Regions from separate parts of the Streptomyces sp. NPDC045022 genome, predicted to be linked through region 3. Evidence: riboswitches for the same ligand, from Rfam matches in the RefSeq annotation. Region 3 holds a riboswitch; each other region holds the start of a gene.
The links. Region 3 has a riboswitch for cyclic di-AMP ahead of AC07C1_RS11930 (transglycosylase SLT domain-containing protein). Riboswitches for the same ligand answer to the same signal wherever they lie in the genome.
Positions count from the first base shown of each region.

Region 1: it holds a riboswitch for cyclic di-AMP, as region 3 does, so the genes downstream of both, AC07C1_RS24765 (transglycosylase family protein) here and AC07C1_RS11930 (transglycosylase SLT domain-containing protein) in region 3, are expected to answer to the same signal.
Region 2: it holds a riboswitch for cyclic di-AMP, as region 3 does, so the genes downstream of both, AC07C1_RS08725 (M23 family metallopeptidase) here and AC07C1_RS11930 (transglycosylase SLT domain-containing protein) in region 3, are expected to answer to the same signal.

Region 1 is NZ_JBWKIR010000014.1:126,931-131,529, forward strand. It holds gene AC07C1_RS24755 (cytochrome P450 family protein) at 1-193, shown strand, start outside; gene AC07C1_RS24760 (transglycosylase family protein) at 343-1,407, shown strand; cyclic di-AMP (ydaO/yuaA leader) riboswitch at 1,605-1,777, shown strand; gene AC07C1_RS24765 (transglycosylase family protein) at 1,782-2,498, shown strand; gene eno (phosphopyruvate hydratase) at 2,841-4,142, shown strand; gene AC07C1_RS24775 (FtsB family cell division protein) at 4,244-4,599, shown strand, end outside.
Region 2 is NZ_JBWKIR010000004.1:19,942-24,540, reverse strand. It holds gene AC07C1_RS08730 (PP2C family protein-serine/threonine phosphatase) at 1-841, shown strand, start outside; cyclic di-AMP (ydaO/yuaA leader) riboswitch at 1,092-1,258, shown strand; gene AC07C1_RS08725 (M23 family metallopeptidase) at 1,268-2,299, shown strand; gene AC07C1_RS08720 (aldo/keto reductase) at 2,394-3,338, shown strand; gene AC07C1_RS08715 (PrsW family intramembrane metalloprotease) at 3,445-4,599, opposite strand, start outside.
Region 3 is NZ_JBWKIR010000005.1:168,095-172,693, reverse strand. It holds gene AC07C1_RS11940 (LolA family protein) at 1-859, opposite strand, end outside; gene AC07C1_RS11935 (polyprenyl synthetase family protein) at 1,213-2,223, opposite strand; cyclic di-AMP (ydaO/yuaA leader) riboswitch at 2,836-3,017, shown strand; gene AC07C1_RS11930 (transglycosylase SLT domain-containing protein) at 3,021-3,506, shown strand; gene AC07C1_RS11925 (HAD family hydrolase) at 3,612-4,424, opposite strand.

The DNA.
Region 1 (4,599 bases), on a different contig from region 3:
CTACTGCCTGGGCGCGCCGCTCGCCCGCCTGGAGGGCCAGACCGCGCTCGCCACCCTGCTCAGCCGCCTGCCCGACCTGCGGCTCGCCGCGGACCCGGACGAGCTGCGCTGGCGCGGCGGGCTCATCATGCGCGGTCTGCGCACCCTGCCGGTGGAGTTCACTCCGCTCCCCGGCGAGGCCGTAGAACGGTAAACATGACAGGCGTTCAACTTCGTGATCTTCACGTGATCTGCGCGGCATGAACTTGTGACAAGTGATCGTCTGCCTATACGTTCACCCATCAGCGCGGCGACAGGCTTCATCCGCCGCGCCGGTCCTGCTGTCGCACGAAAGGCTTCCGCATGCTCTCCGGGAACGGTCGTCACCGTCGCCCCCGTCAGGCTCCGGCCCTCCTCGTCGCGGCCGGCGTGACAGGCTCCGCCATCGCCATCCCCCTGCTCGGCGCCGCGAGTGCCAACGCGGCCGACGGCACCACGTGGGACAAGGTGGCCGAGTGCGAGAGCGGCGGTTCCTGGAGCGCGAACACCGGCAACGGGTACTACGGCGGCCTGCAGATCCCGCAGGACGACTGGGACAAGTACGGCGGTGGCCAGTACGCCGACAGTGCCGACGAGGCCAGCCGTTCGCAGCAGATCGCCGTGGCCGAGAAGATTCTCGCCGACCGGGGCACCACCCCCTGGGCCACCTGTGCGCTGCTGTCCGGCCTGACCTCGAACTCCGGCTCCGTGGACGTCGACACGGGGGTCGGCGGCTCCGGTGACGCCAACGGTTCGGGCGACTCGTCCGGTTCGGCCGACAACTCCGACTCGTCCGGTCTGCCGGATTCAGCCTCGCCCTCCGGCTCTGGTTCCGGCTCCGACTCCGCTGCCGACGCCGGCTCCGGCTCGGCTTCGGGCTCGGATTCCTCCACGGGTTCGGCCACCACGCCGACGCCCGGTCCGGGCAAGGACGTCACCGCGGATCCCGGTGCGGACACCGGTTCCACCGGTTCCACCGGTACCAACGCTCCGAAGTCCGACAGGTCGGTCTCGCCCGAAACCGGAAACTCGCAGGGGGACGGCAGCACGCCTGCGGCCACCCCCAGTGTCGGAAACTCGGACAATTCCCAGCAGAGTGCCGGTTCCTGGAGCCTCGTCGACACCGGCGCCCTCATCAGTGGTGGACGTCACCGTGGCGGGAGCGCGGACGAAAACGTGACAAACAGTCAGGATGCCGCGACGTCCGGCCGTCACGCCTCCCGTGAACCGGGCACCTACACCGTCCGCGAGGGCGACTCCCTCGTCTCCATCGCCGACTCGCTCGAGGTCGACGGCGGATGGCGCGCGCTCTATGCCGGAAACAAGAAGGACATCGGCGCCGATCCAAACCACATCACCGCCGGTCAGACCCTGGAAGTCGGTGCCTAAACGGGCGAAAAGCGGCGGGAGTTGACGCCCTGTTTCGTGGCTGATGTCCGGTTTGGCGAAAGTGTGGGATGAGTCTCAGAAGCCCTGATCGTCTTTGAAATTCCGTCGATCGCCTGTCTACGGTCGAGATCGCTCGTCACCACGAGCCCCGGCAGTCGCAACGCCGAATCCTGCCAGCGGATGCCCGGGAACAGTCGTCGCGTCAAGCGCCGTAGGCAGGAGCGGGGGACCCAAGGTAAGTGCCGGAACCAGCAGTTGAGCTGGCGCCGGCTGGGGGTGAAGCCGCACCTCGCGCAAGCGGGAGTGCGGCCGGGCAACTCAACCGGCCCGAACCCGACAGCTCACCTCGCAGGCGTCGGTGAGGGGATCGATCCATGCTGTTTTCCGGCAAGGGCAAGCACCGTCGTCCGTCCAAGGCCACTCGTGTCATCGCGCTCGCCGGTGTCACCGGTGCCGCCGTCGCCGCCCCGCTGATGGCGGCCGGCAACGCCTCCGCCGCCACCGCCTCCGAGTGGGACGCGGTCGCCCAGTGCGAGTCCGGCGGCAACTGGTCCATCAACACCGGCAACGGCTACTACGGCGGCCTGCAGTTCTCGGCCTCCACCTGGGCCGCGTACGGCGGCACCCAGTACGCCGCCCAGGCCAACCAGGCCGGCAAGGCGCAGCAGATCGCCGTCGCCGAGAAGGTCCTCGCCGCCCAGGGCAAGGGTGCCTGGCCGGTCTGCGGCACGGGCCTGTCCGGCGCCGCCTACAACGGCTCCGCCCCGAGCAGCAGCTCCTCGAACAGCAGCTCCTCCAGCAGCTCCTCGAACAGCACCTCGTCGAGCAGCACCACCACCCGCTCCACCGGCCGGCAGGCCGCCTCCCGCTCCGCCGAGCGTCCGGCCGCGACCAAGACCGTCACCACCCCGACCGGCAAGAAGGTCAAGAAGGGCGACGGCGAGTACAAGGTCGCCGCGGGTGACACCCTCAGCTCCATCGCCGAGAAGCACGGCGTCAAGGGTGGCTGGAAGAAGCTGTTCGACCTGAACAAGGACATCGTCGAGGACGCCGACCTCATCTACCCGGGCCAGCAGCTGCACCTGAAGTGACGCCCGGCTCCCACGCGAACCACAGCGCCCTCACCTCCCCGGTCCGCACGCTGAAGGCCTCGTGAGGGCCACCCCCCGTCCCCACGGGCTCCCCGCCCCGGTGCGTATTCCCCCGTACGCACCGGGGCGGGGTTTTCTGTTTTCCCGTTCTTCGGCCAGGTCTCACCCGCACCCCCCTTTGTTCCCAGCCTGAACAATGGGTACCGTCTGCGTGTCCCTCCTGTCCACGGGACGGTCGGTCGGTGGCCGACGCCCCTGGGACGGTTAGGCTCTAGTCGCAAGGCCCAGCCGCAAGGCGGCCGGCCCCGCACTTCCAGCGTCACATCCAAGAAGGAGATGCTCGTGCCGTCCATCGACGTCGTCGTAGCCCGGGAAATCCTCGACTCGCGAGGGAACCCCACCGTCGAGGTCGAGGTCGGCCTCGACGACGGCAGCACGGGTCGTGCCGCCGTCCCGTCCGGCGCCTCCACCGGTGCCTTCGAGGCCATCGAGCTGCGTGACGGTGACCCCAACCGCTACCAGGGCAAGGGTGTCGAGAAGGCCGTCCTCGCGGTCATCGAGCAGATCGGCCCGGAGCTGGTCGGCTACGACGCCACCGAGCAGCGCCTGATCGACCAGGCCATGTTCGACCTGGACGCCACCGACAACAAGGGCTCGCTCGGCGCCAACGCCATCCTCGGCGTTTCCCTCGCCGTCGCCCACGCCGCCTCCGAGGCCAGCGACCTCCCCCTCTTCCGCTACCTGGGCGGCCCGAACGCGCACCTGCTGCCGGTGCCGATGATGAACATCCTGAACGGCGGCTCGCACGCCGACTCCAACGTGGACATCCAGGAGTTCATGATCGCCCCGATCGGCGCGGAGTCCTTCTCCGAGGCGCTGCGCTGGGGCACCGAGGTCTACCACACGCTGAAGAAGGTCCTGAAGAGCAAGGGCCTGTCCACCGGCCTCGGCGACGAGGGCGGCTTCGCCCCGAACCTCGGCTCCAACCGCGAGGCCCTCGACCTCATCCTCGAGGCCGTCAAGGAGGCCGGCTACACCCCCGGCGAGCAGATCGCCCTCGCGCTCGACGTGGCCGCCTCCGAGTTCTACAAGGACGGCAAGTACCTCTTCGAGGGCAAGGAGCGCTCCGCCGCCGAGATGACGGAGTACTACGAGGAGCTGGTCGCGGCCTACCCGCTCGTCTCCATCGAGGACCCGCTGTTCGAGGACGACTGGGACGGCTGGAAGATCATCACCGACAAGCTCGGTGACAAGGTCCAGCTCGTCGGCGACGACCTGTTCGTCACCAACCCCGAGCGCCTCGCCCGCGGCATCGAGGAGGGCGCCGCCAACGCCCTGCTGGTCAAGGTCAACCAGATCGGCTCGCTGACCGAGACCCTGGACGCCGTCGAGCTGGCTCAGCGCAACGGCTTCAAGTGCATGATGTCCCACCGCTCCGGTGAGACCGAGGACGTCACCATCGCCGACCTGGCCGTCGCCACCAACTGCGGCCAGATCAAGACCGGCGCCCCGGCCCGCTCCGAGCGCGTCGCCAAGTACAACCAGCTGCTGCGCATCGAGGAGATCCTCGACGACGCCGCGGTGTACGCCGGTCGCAGCGCGTTCCCGCGCTTCAAGGGCAACCTCGAGATCTCCGAGGGCTGAGCCAACCCGGGCTGTCCTAGCCAGTCGTACGTACGTCCCCGTACCCGGTCCCGTACCGTGTCCGGGGACGTACGCGCGTGTGTGATCGGGAGGCGGGGAAGATGGCCGTGAAGGACCGTGACCGGTTCTCCACCGCGACCAGGCTGCGGCTGCTCGGCGAGCAGACGGCGGCCCGGGTCTACCGCTCCCAGACCAAGCGGCAGGCCCGCCGCTCCCGGCTCACCGGCCGCGCGGCGCTGCTCGCGCTGGTGCTGTGCACGATGATCGTCGCGCTCGCCTATCCCATGCGGCAGTACGTCTCGCAGCGCGCCGAGATCGCCGACCTCCGGCGGCAGCAGGAGCAGGCACGCCACCGTGTCGAACAGCTGCGCGACCTCAAGGCGCGCTGGCAGGACGACGCCTACGCCAAGCAGCAGATCCGGCGCCGGCTGCACTATGTGATGCCCGGGGAGACCGG
Region 2 (4,599 bases), on a different contig from region 3:
CGTGGCCACCGTCACGGACGTGGTGACCGTGGCCTCGGTCGCCCTGCTGGCCGTCGCCATCAACCGGGTGGTCCGCCGCGGCGACCGGCGCCTGGCCTCCGCCCGGGAGATCGCCGAGGCCGCCCAGCGGGCCGTCCTGCCCGAGCCGGCGGCGCGGATCGGCGGCTTCGAGATCGCCGCCTGCTACGAGGCGGCACGCCAGGACGCGTTCATCGGTGGCGACCTCTACGCGGTGCAGGACAGCCCGTACGGCGTCCGGCTGGTCGTCGGCGACGTGCGCGGCAAGGGCCTGGGCGCGGTCGCCGCCGTCGCCGTGCTGATCGGGGCGTTCCGGGAGGCGGCCGAGCGGGAGGCCACGCTGGAGGCGGTCGCCGAGCGGCTGGAGCGGGCGCTGGCCCGCGAGGGCACCCGGCGGGACGGCATCGACGCGTTCGAGGGGTTCACCACCGCCGTCCTCGCCGAACTCCCGCACGGCGAGGGAGTCGTACGCGTCGTCAACCGGGGCCATCCGGCCCCGCTGCTGCTGCACGCCGACGGCACCCTGCGCACCCTGACCGCGCACGAGCCGGCGCTGCCGCTCGGCATGGGCGACCTCGGCATATGGCCCGACCGGACGCTGGAGGCCGGCTTCCCCAGCGGGGCCACCCTGTTGCTCTACACCGACGGCCTGTCCGAGGCCCGGGACGCCCACGGCCGGTTCTATCAACCCGAACGACGGCTCGCCGGACGCACGTTCCGCGACCCCGGCACGCTCCTCGCCCGGCTCGCCGAGGAGGTCAGGCGGCACTCCGGCGGCGGCATGACGGACGACATGGCGCTGCTCGCCGTACGGCAGCCCTGAGTGCCCTCAGCGATGAGTGCCCTCACCGACGGTGACCGGGCGACCGCCGTCCGCATACCATCTGAGTCACCATCAAAACTTCTGTGACTCCTGAGCCTCGGTCAACTCGTCCGATTTGCAGCGGTCATGATGGATAGGTTCCCGTCCGGAAATGCTGATGATCAAGTCGAACGGCTTGGAAAGTGCCTGGCGCGTCTATTAACGTTCGATAACGCAGCGCGGTCGTCCCAGCCGTCACCAGAGGCGGCTCCGTGCGCACGCGCCGAATCCCGCAAGGGAACCGGGGAACCACCACCTTGGGGTGAATCACGCGGATGCCGATGTGAACTCGCTGAGTCCACGTCCGGTTTACGCGCGTAGGAGACCTTCCTGCTCCGAACCCGTCAGCTAACCCGGTAGGCGGAGGAAGGAAAGGAGCGCGCCCGCGTGGCGTCCAACCGCCCTGCCCCAGAAGCCCCGTTCATACCGGCGAAAGCCGACACCGAGACCTTCGGTTACGGCTCCTACCGCGCCGAGGAGGGCCCCTGGGAGGAGTGGAACCCGACCGAGGACTCCGTCGCCCCGGTCCGCGGCCGGCACCGTGTCGCCAAGCAGCGCGGCGGATTCGCCCGCAGCTCCACCGTCCTCGGCGTCGGCGTGATGGCCGCGGTCGGCGCGGGCGGCATGGCCAGCGCCAACACCGGCAAGCCGCCGGTCTCCATCTCCCTGCCGGACCTGCCCTCCGTCGGCTCGCTCTTCGAGGACGACTCCGCCCCGGCGCCCGAGGCCACCACCACCGCGCTCAGCGACGTGGGCGTGACCTCCGCCGACGCCGAGCAGCACACCGACGCGGGCGAGGCCCTGCGCAACCGGATCATGGCCCAGGCCGAGCAGCAGCAGAGCAAGGCCGACGGCAAGGCCACCGCCGCCGCGCTCGCCGCCACCGAGAAGCAGGCCGCGGACGCCGCCGCCAAGGCGGAGAAGGACGCCGCCGCCAAGGCCGCCGCCGCCAAGGAGAAGGCGGAGGCCGCCGCCAGGAAGGCCGCCGCGGAGAAGCGGCTGGCCGAGCTGGCCAAGCAGTACACGCTGCCGACGTCCTCGTACACGATCACCTCGACGTTCGGCCAGGCCGGCTCGATGTGGTCCTCCGGCTACCACACCGGCCTCGACTTCGCCGCGCCCACGGGCACCCTCATCAAGGCCATCCACAGCGGCACGATCACCCAGGCCGGCTGGGCCGGCGCCTACGGCTACCGCACGGTCCTCACCCTCGACGACGGCACCGAGCTGTGGTTCTGCCACCAGTCCTCGATCAACGTCACGGTCGGCCAGAAGGTCTCCACCGGCGAGGTCATCGGCCGCGTCGGCGCCACCGGCAATGTCACCGGCCCGCACCTCCACCTGGAGCTCCACCCGGGCGGGCAGGCCACCGGTACCGACCCGATGCCGTGGCTGCGGGACAAGGGCCTCACCCCCTGACGCGGCCCTCCGGAAGAACCGCGGGGCATCCCTTCGCGGGAACTCGGCGCCGGCGGCGGAATGAGATCATCCGTCGCCGGCGTTGACGTAGAGCATGACTTCTCTGCGCAAAATCGGTTCCTCCGACCTCGAGGTCTTCCCGCTCTCCCTCGGCGGCAACGTCTTCGGCTGGACCGCCGACGAGGAGGCCTCCTTCGCCGTCCTCGACGCCTACGCAGCCGCCGGCGGCAACTTCCTCGACACCGCCGACAGCTACAGCGCCTGGATCGAGGGCAACAAGGGCGGCGAGTCCGAGACGATCATCGGCAAGTGGGTCAAGGCCCGCGGCAACCGCGACGACGTCGTCATCGCGACCAAGGTCAGCCAGCACCCCGAGTACCAGGGCCTGTCCGCCGCCAACATCAAGGCCGCCGCCGACGCGTCCCTGCGCCGCCTGGGCACCGACCACATCGACCTCTACTACACCCACTTCGACAAGCCCGAGGTGCCGGTCGAGGAGATCATCGGCGCGCTGGACGAGCTGGTGCGGGCCGGCAAGGTCCGGCACATCGCCGCGTCCAACATCACCCCCGAACGTCTCCAGGCCTCCCTGGACTTCTCCGACCGCGAGGGCCTGGCCCGCTACGTAGCCCTCCAGCCGCACTACAACCTGGTCTCCCGCGACACCTACGAGGGCCCGCTGCAGGACCTGGCCGCCCGTGAGGGTCTCGCCGCCGTGCCCTACTACGCCCTCGCCTCGGGTTTCCTCACCGGCAAGTACCGCCCCGGTACGACCGTCGACAGCGCCCGCGCCACCGGGGCCGCGAAGCACGCCGAGTCCGAGCGCGGCCGGCGAGTCCTGGCGGCCCTGGACGAGATCGCCGCCGCCCACGACGCCCCGGTCGCCACGGTCGCCCTGGCCTGGCTCGCGGCCCAGCCGACGATCACGGCCCCCATCGCCTCGGCCCGAACGGTCGACCAGCTCCCGGCCCTGCTCGCGGTGGCGCGGCTGAGCCTGACGGACGAGGACCTGAGGAAACTGACGGAGGCATCGGCCTGACCCCAGCCGCCGGTTCCGCCCGCGGCGGGCCCTTCTCCGCCGCAGGCGGCGATCAGCCACGAGGGCGGCGGTGCCCGGCGGTCCGGCGGTGTCCGGCTGCCCCCGCCTAACCGCGATACGGGTTGTACGAGGGATACGGCACTGCCGGATACCCGTACGGCGCCGCCGGATACCCGTACGGCGCCGCCGGATACCCGTACGGCGCCGCCGGATACCCGTACGGTGGCGGCGCCCAGTACACCGGCGCCGGAACGGAAGCCCCGGCCGCGTACTCCAGAGCCGGCCGCGCCATGCCCCTGCGTAGCCACAGCTCGGTCAGCAACTCCCGCTCCCGTACGACGAAGTCGGCCCCGGCCCGCCCCCGCCGCCCCCGGTGCCGCAGGAGCGCCAGCGAGGTGGCGTACGCCTCGTACTGAGCCACCGCCCGCGCGGCCGGCCGCCCCCCGAAGTGGTGCCGGGCGTACTCCCGGGCCATCCGCCGCGCCCGCATCGACCCGAGCGCGAAAGGCTCGGCCGGCCCCAGCCACCCGGCCGGCACATACGGCGGCAGCTCCTCCCGCACGGTCCGCAGCTCCCGCTGCCGAGTCCAGACCGCGAGCCAGGTCAGCAGCGCGAACGCGGGCACCATGAATCCGCCGTAGACGGCGAAGAACCCGTACTGGCCGAAGGTGGAGGAGCTGTTCCACAAGGCGTGCATGCTCATCGCCAGCAGCAGCCCGCAGACCGGCAGCAGCACCCGCCGCAGCCGCCGCCGCTCCCCGGACAGCGCGGCGATACCGAAGCCGATGCCGGTGAGGACCGTGAACAGGGGGTGTGCGAACGGGGACATCACGATGCGTACGAAGAAGGTCGCGGCGGTGACGGAGGCGATGCCCCGGCCACCGGTGACCTGGTCGGTCCCGAAGGCCGTGCCGAGGTAGAGGATGTTCTCGGTGAACGCGAACCCGGTGGCGGTGATCCCGGCTATCACCATCCCGTCCACGATCCCGGTGAAGTCACGTCTGCGGAAGAGGAAGACCAGCAGTACGGCCGCGGCCTTGGCGGACTCCTCGACGACCGGCGCTATCACGGTGGCGCCCAGGGTGTCGGCACCGACCGGATCGGCGGTGGCGGTGGCGATCCACTTGGTCGCGAAGGTGTTGGCGACGATGGCGATCAGCGCCGCCGCGCAGGCGCCCCACGCGAAGGCGAAGACCAGGTTCCGCCAGGGGCCCGGTGCCACCCGGTCCAGCCACCGGAAGGCGGCTGTCAGCCAGGGCAC
Region 3 (4,599 bases):
TCGCACCCTTGGGCGGGGTGAAGTCGAAGGTCGAGGCGGCCGGCTCGGCGAAGGAGACCTGGGTGAAGCCCGCGTCGACGACGGCGGCGCCGCCGCTCTTCGGGGTCAGCGTGAACTTCAGCGGCAGGCCGGTCTTCGCGTCCACGGCGATGCTGACGGCGCCGACCGTGGTGCCGGACTGCCTGGGCTTGATCAGCAGCTTGTAGGCGTCGCGGCCGGCCACCTGGACGGTGCCGTCGACGGTGACGGACGTGGTGTCGTCCACCGCCTTGAGGGCCTCGTCGGCGAAGTCCCCGGGCGTGGCCGGCGGCTCCGCCTTGCGGTCCTTGCCGGGGCCGGCCGCGGTGGAGTGGTAGACCTCGTTGCTCTTGCTGTCGTAGCCCCAGACGTCCTTGCCGTCATGGATGAGGCTGTACTCGGCGCCCTGCTCCAGCAGTGACAGCTTCTGCCGGTCCGGGCCGTCGGCCGCCACGCGCAGGGTGTGCGTGCCGGTGACCAGCTCGGTGAGCTTGGACTGCGGGTCGGCGGAGGAGCCGTCGCCGGAGCCCCGGGCCGCCCCGGAGGCGATGCTGCTCTCCAGGCCGCCCAGGTCGGGCAGACCCAGGTCCGTGCTGATCCTCACGGTGCCGGACAGCTGCTGCACGTCCGACTTGGCGATCTTCTCTATGAGCTGCTGTGCCGTGATCCTGGGCAGGTCGGGGTCACCTGAGTCGGCGAGCGCCGGGACCAGCCCGATCGTGGCCGCCGCCACCCCCACCACCGCGACCGGAACGGCGTACCGGGCGGCCTTGCGGCGGCCGGAGCGCGCGTCCTCGTCCCGCGCGGCGCCCACTGCGTCGTCGGATTCGTACGGTGCCATGTGTGCCTTACCTCCGTCGTCGGCGGCGGCTGTCCTCACGCTGGTCCACCTGAGCCGCCATTCTCACCCGAATCGGTGAGGAGTGGTGATTTCCGTGGTTCCATCTCACCAAATCGGCCATGAGGAAGCGTCAGACCTCGGAGCCAACTCCGTGTACGCCTGCGGTATGACACATGGGGGCGGCAGCTCCCCCGACCCGTAGGGGTCGCACCCCGGTCGTACCGCAGCCGCATGGCCGACGCGCTGGGCGTACGACCGACGCGCGGGGGCGCACGGCCGACGCGCTGGAGCGAGCGGGGACGGCGCCGCCCGGGTGCGCCGGCCCAGGCGGGCCGACGGGGAGGCCGACAGCGCTAGCCGGCGCGGTGCACCACGGCGTCGCACAGCTCGAGCAGGGCCGCCTTGGCGTCGCACTCCCGCAGCGGCGCCAGCGCGGCCCGCGCCTCCTCCGCGTACCGGACGGTGTCCCGGCGGGCCTGCTCCAGCGCGGGATGCGCGCGCAGCCCGGCCAGCGCCTCGGCGTGCCGGGCGTCGTCGCTGAGGTCGGAGTCCAGCAGCTCGCACAGCGCGATGTCCTCGGGCAGCCCGAGCCGGGCGGCACGCTCGCGCAGCCGCAGCACGGGCAGGGTCGGGATGCCCTCGCGCAGGTCGGTGCCCGGGGTCTTCCCGGACTCGTGGGAGTCGGAGGCGATGTCCAGGACGTCGTCCGCGAGCTGGAAGGCGACCCCGAGCCGCTCGCCGTACTGGCTGAGCACGTCGACGACCCTCTCGTCGGCGCCGGACATCATCGCGCCGAACCGGCACGAGACCGCCACCAGGGAGCCCGTCTTGCCGCCGAGCACGTCCAGGTAGTGCTCGACCGGGTCACGGCCGTCCGAGGGACCGGCGGTCTCCAGGATCTGGCCCGTCACCAGCCGTTCGAACGCGAGGGCCTGCACCCGGACCGCCTCGGGGCCGAGGTCGGCGAGGATCTGGGAGGCACGGGCGAAGAGGAAGTCACCGGTGAGGACCGCGACGGAGTTGCCCCAGCGCGTGTTGGCGCTGTCCACGCCGCGCCGCACGGCCGCCTCGTCCATGACGTCGTCGTGGTACAGCGTGGCGAGGTGGGTGAGCTCCACGACCACGGCCGACGGTACGACGCCGGGCGCGTAGGGGTCGCCGAACTGTGCCGCGAGCATCACGAGCAGCGGCCGGAACCGCTTCCCGCCGGCCCGCACGAGATGCTGCGCGGCCTCCGTGATGAACGGGACCTCGCTCTTGGTGGCCTCGAGCAGCCCTTCCTCGACAGCCGCCAATCCGACCTGGACATCGGCTTCCAGAGCCTGGTCCCGCACGCTCAGCCCGAACGGCCCGACGACGGTCACGAGGGGTCTCCTGTCTGCTGGTGTCTGCTGGCGGTTACACGGTTTGTCGATAGGTCGCTGCCATCACTCAAGTCAGCGTATCCGGTCCTCTTTCGATCACCGATAGCGCCCACCGGTCCAGCCCGGGCGGTATCGGATCATGACCGGCATGGTCTCGATCGGCTAGTAAGAACGGACATTTATCGACTTAACAGGAACTCGTACATTTTGTCGCGACCCGGGGGTGAGCGGAGTAACGCCCGGCCCACCACCGAGGCACGCCCGGCCGAGGCGGCGAATACCCGATCGCGCCCGAATCCGCCCGGATGGCCCACCCACCTCCGCCCTCGACTTCGAGCGCGATTCACCCGAATCCCCCATGTCTGATTTGCTGCACTTTGCTATTTCGTGAATTGGGTCACGCGGTCCCATCGCCCACTCCGCTCACCAGGCACCCCTTCTCCCCTTGCGTCATCGGCGAGTTGAGGGTTGGCAACCGCAAAGGATCAAGTACCTCATACAGCACAGATCAAGGTCAAATAGTGCGTTGTACGAATCCGGGTCTTGTTCCCGACATGTGCTCTCGCATACGTTCCGGGCCGTCGGGCGGACGCCGAATCCTGCCGCCGCCCGCATAACCATTCGACGAACACATTCGTAGGGCAGGAGCGGGGGACCCAGGTAAGCCGCTGGACCGGACGACACATGTCGCACCGGAACGGCTAGGGGTTAAGTCGTGCCTTTCCCAGGGCACGGCCGGGCACCTCCCCGCCCGAACCCGACAGCTCACCTCGCAGGCGCCGGAGAGGAACTTCCCCATGCCCGCTGCCGTTCAGTACCGCCGTACCCGGAACAACCGCTTCGTCCGCACCCTCGCCGCCGTCGGCGCGGGCGCCGCCCTCCTCGCGCTTCCGCTCGTCGGCGCGACCAGCGCCTCCGCGGCCGGCACCACGACCACCCCGGCCACCACCACCGCCGGGTACCCGAACAACCTCGACGGCTGGATCCGCGAGTCCCTCGCGATCATGGCCGAGAAGAAAATCCCCGGCACCTACAACGGCATCCACCGCAACATCATCCGCGAGTCGTCGGGCAACCCGCTGGCCATCAACCTCTGGGACTCCAACGCGGCCAAGGGCATCCCGTCCAAGGGCCTGCTCCAGGTCATCGACCCGACGTTCAACACCTACCACGTGGCCGGAACGTCGTTCGACATCTACGACCCGGTCGCCAACATCACCGCCGCCTGCAACTACGCGGCCGCGCGGTACGGGTCGATCGACAACGTGTTCGGCGCGTACTGACCTACGGCGGACCGGCGCCCGGCACACGGCGGACCGGCGCGCACCGGCACCTGACGGACCGGCGCGCACCGGCCTCCGGCCGACAGTGAGCTACTGAAGTGCCGGTCAGTCGGTCGAGAAGAGTCCTTCGAGGACGACGGCGATGCCGTCGTCCTCGTTCGACAAGGTGATCTCGTCCGCCACCGCCTTGAGTTCGGGGTGCGCGTTGGCCATGGCGACCCCGTGTCCGGCCCAGTCGAACATGGGGATGTCGTTGGGCATGTCCCCGAAGGCCAGGGCCCGTTGCGGGCCGATCCCGAGCCGCTCGGCGGCCAGCGCCAGCCCGGTCGCCTTCGTCACCCCGCACGGCTGCAGCTCCACGGTCCCCGGCCCCGACATGGTGACGGTCGCCAGCGAGCCCACCACCGCGCGCGCGACGGCCGCCAACTCGTCGTCGGACAGAGTGGCATGCCGCAGCAGCACCTTGCTGATGGGCTCGCACCACAGGTCGTCACGCCGGCCAACACGTACCGCGGGCAGGGTCGGGTGTGGCATCAGATACCCGGGCTCGATGAGCGTGAGCCCGTCCACGCCGTCCTGGTCGACGGCCGCGTAGACCTGCCCCACCTCCGCCTCGATCTTGCCGAGCGCGGTCTCGGCCAGTTCCCGGTCCAGCCGGACCGACCACAGCAGGCGGTCGGCGGCGGCGTCGTAGACCTGCGCACCCTGTCCGCACACCGCGAGCCCCGTGCAGCCCAGGTTCGCCAGCAGGGGCCGCACCCGCGGAGCCGGCCGGCCCGTCACCACCAGGTGCCGGGCGCCCGCCCGCGCCACCCGTGCGAGCGCGGCGAGCGACCGGTCGGAGACAGTGTCATCGCCGCGCAGCAGCGTCCCGTCCAGGTCGGTGGCGATCAGTGCGTACGCGGGGGTGGGTGCCATGATCAGAGAATACGGACACCGCGTCCCGCCGACTCACCGCTCTTTCCACGCACTTACGTACTGTTCAGCCCCAAGTGAGGCCTGCGGACTCCCGGATGGTGATGGCGACGCCATTGGCCGTGCCGGTGACGGATTCCAAGCCCGGTGATCTCGGTCGGCTCCCACGGCGGTCCGC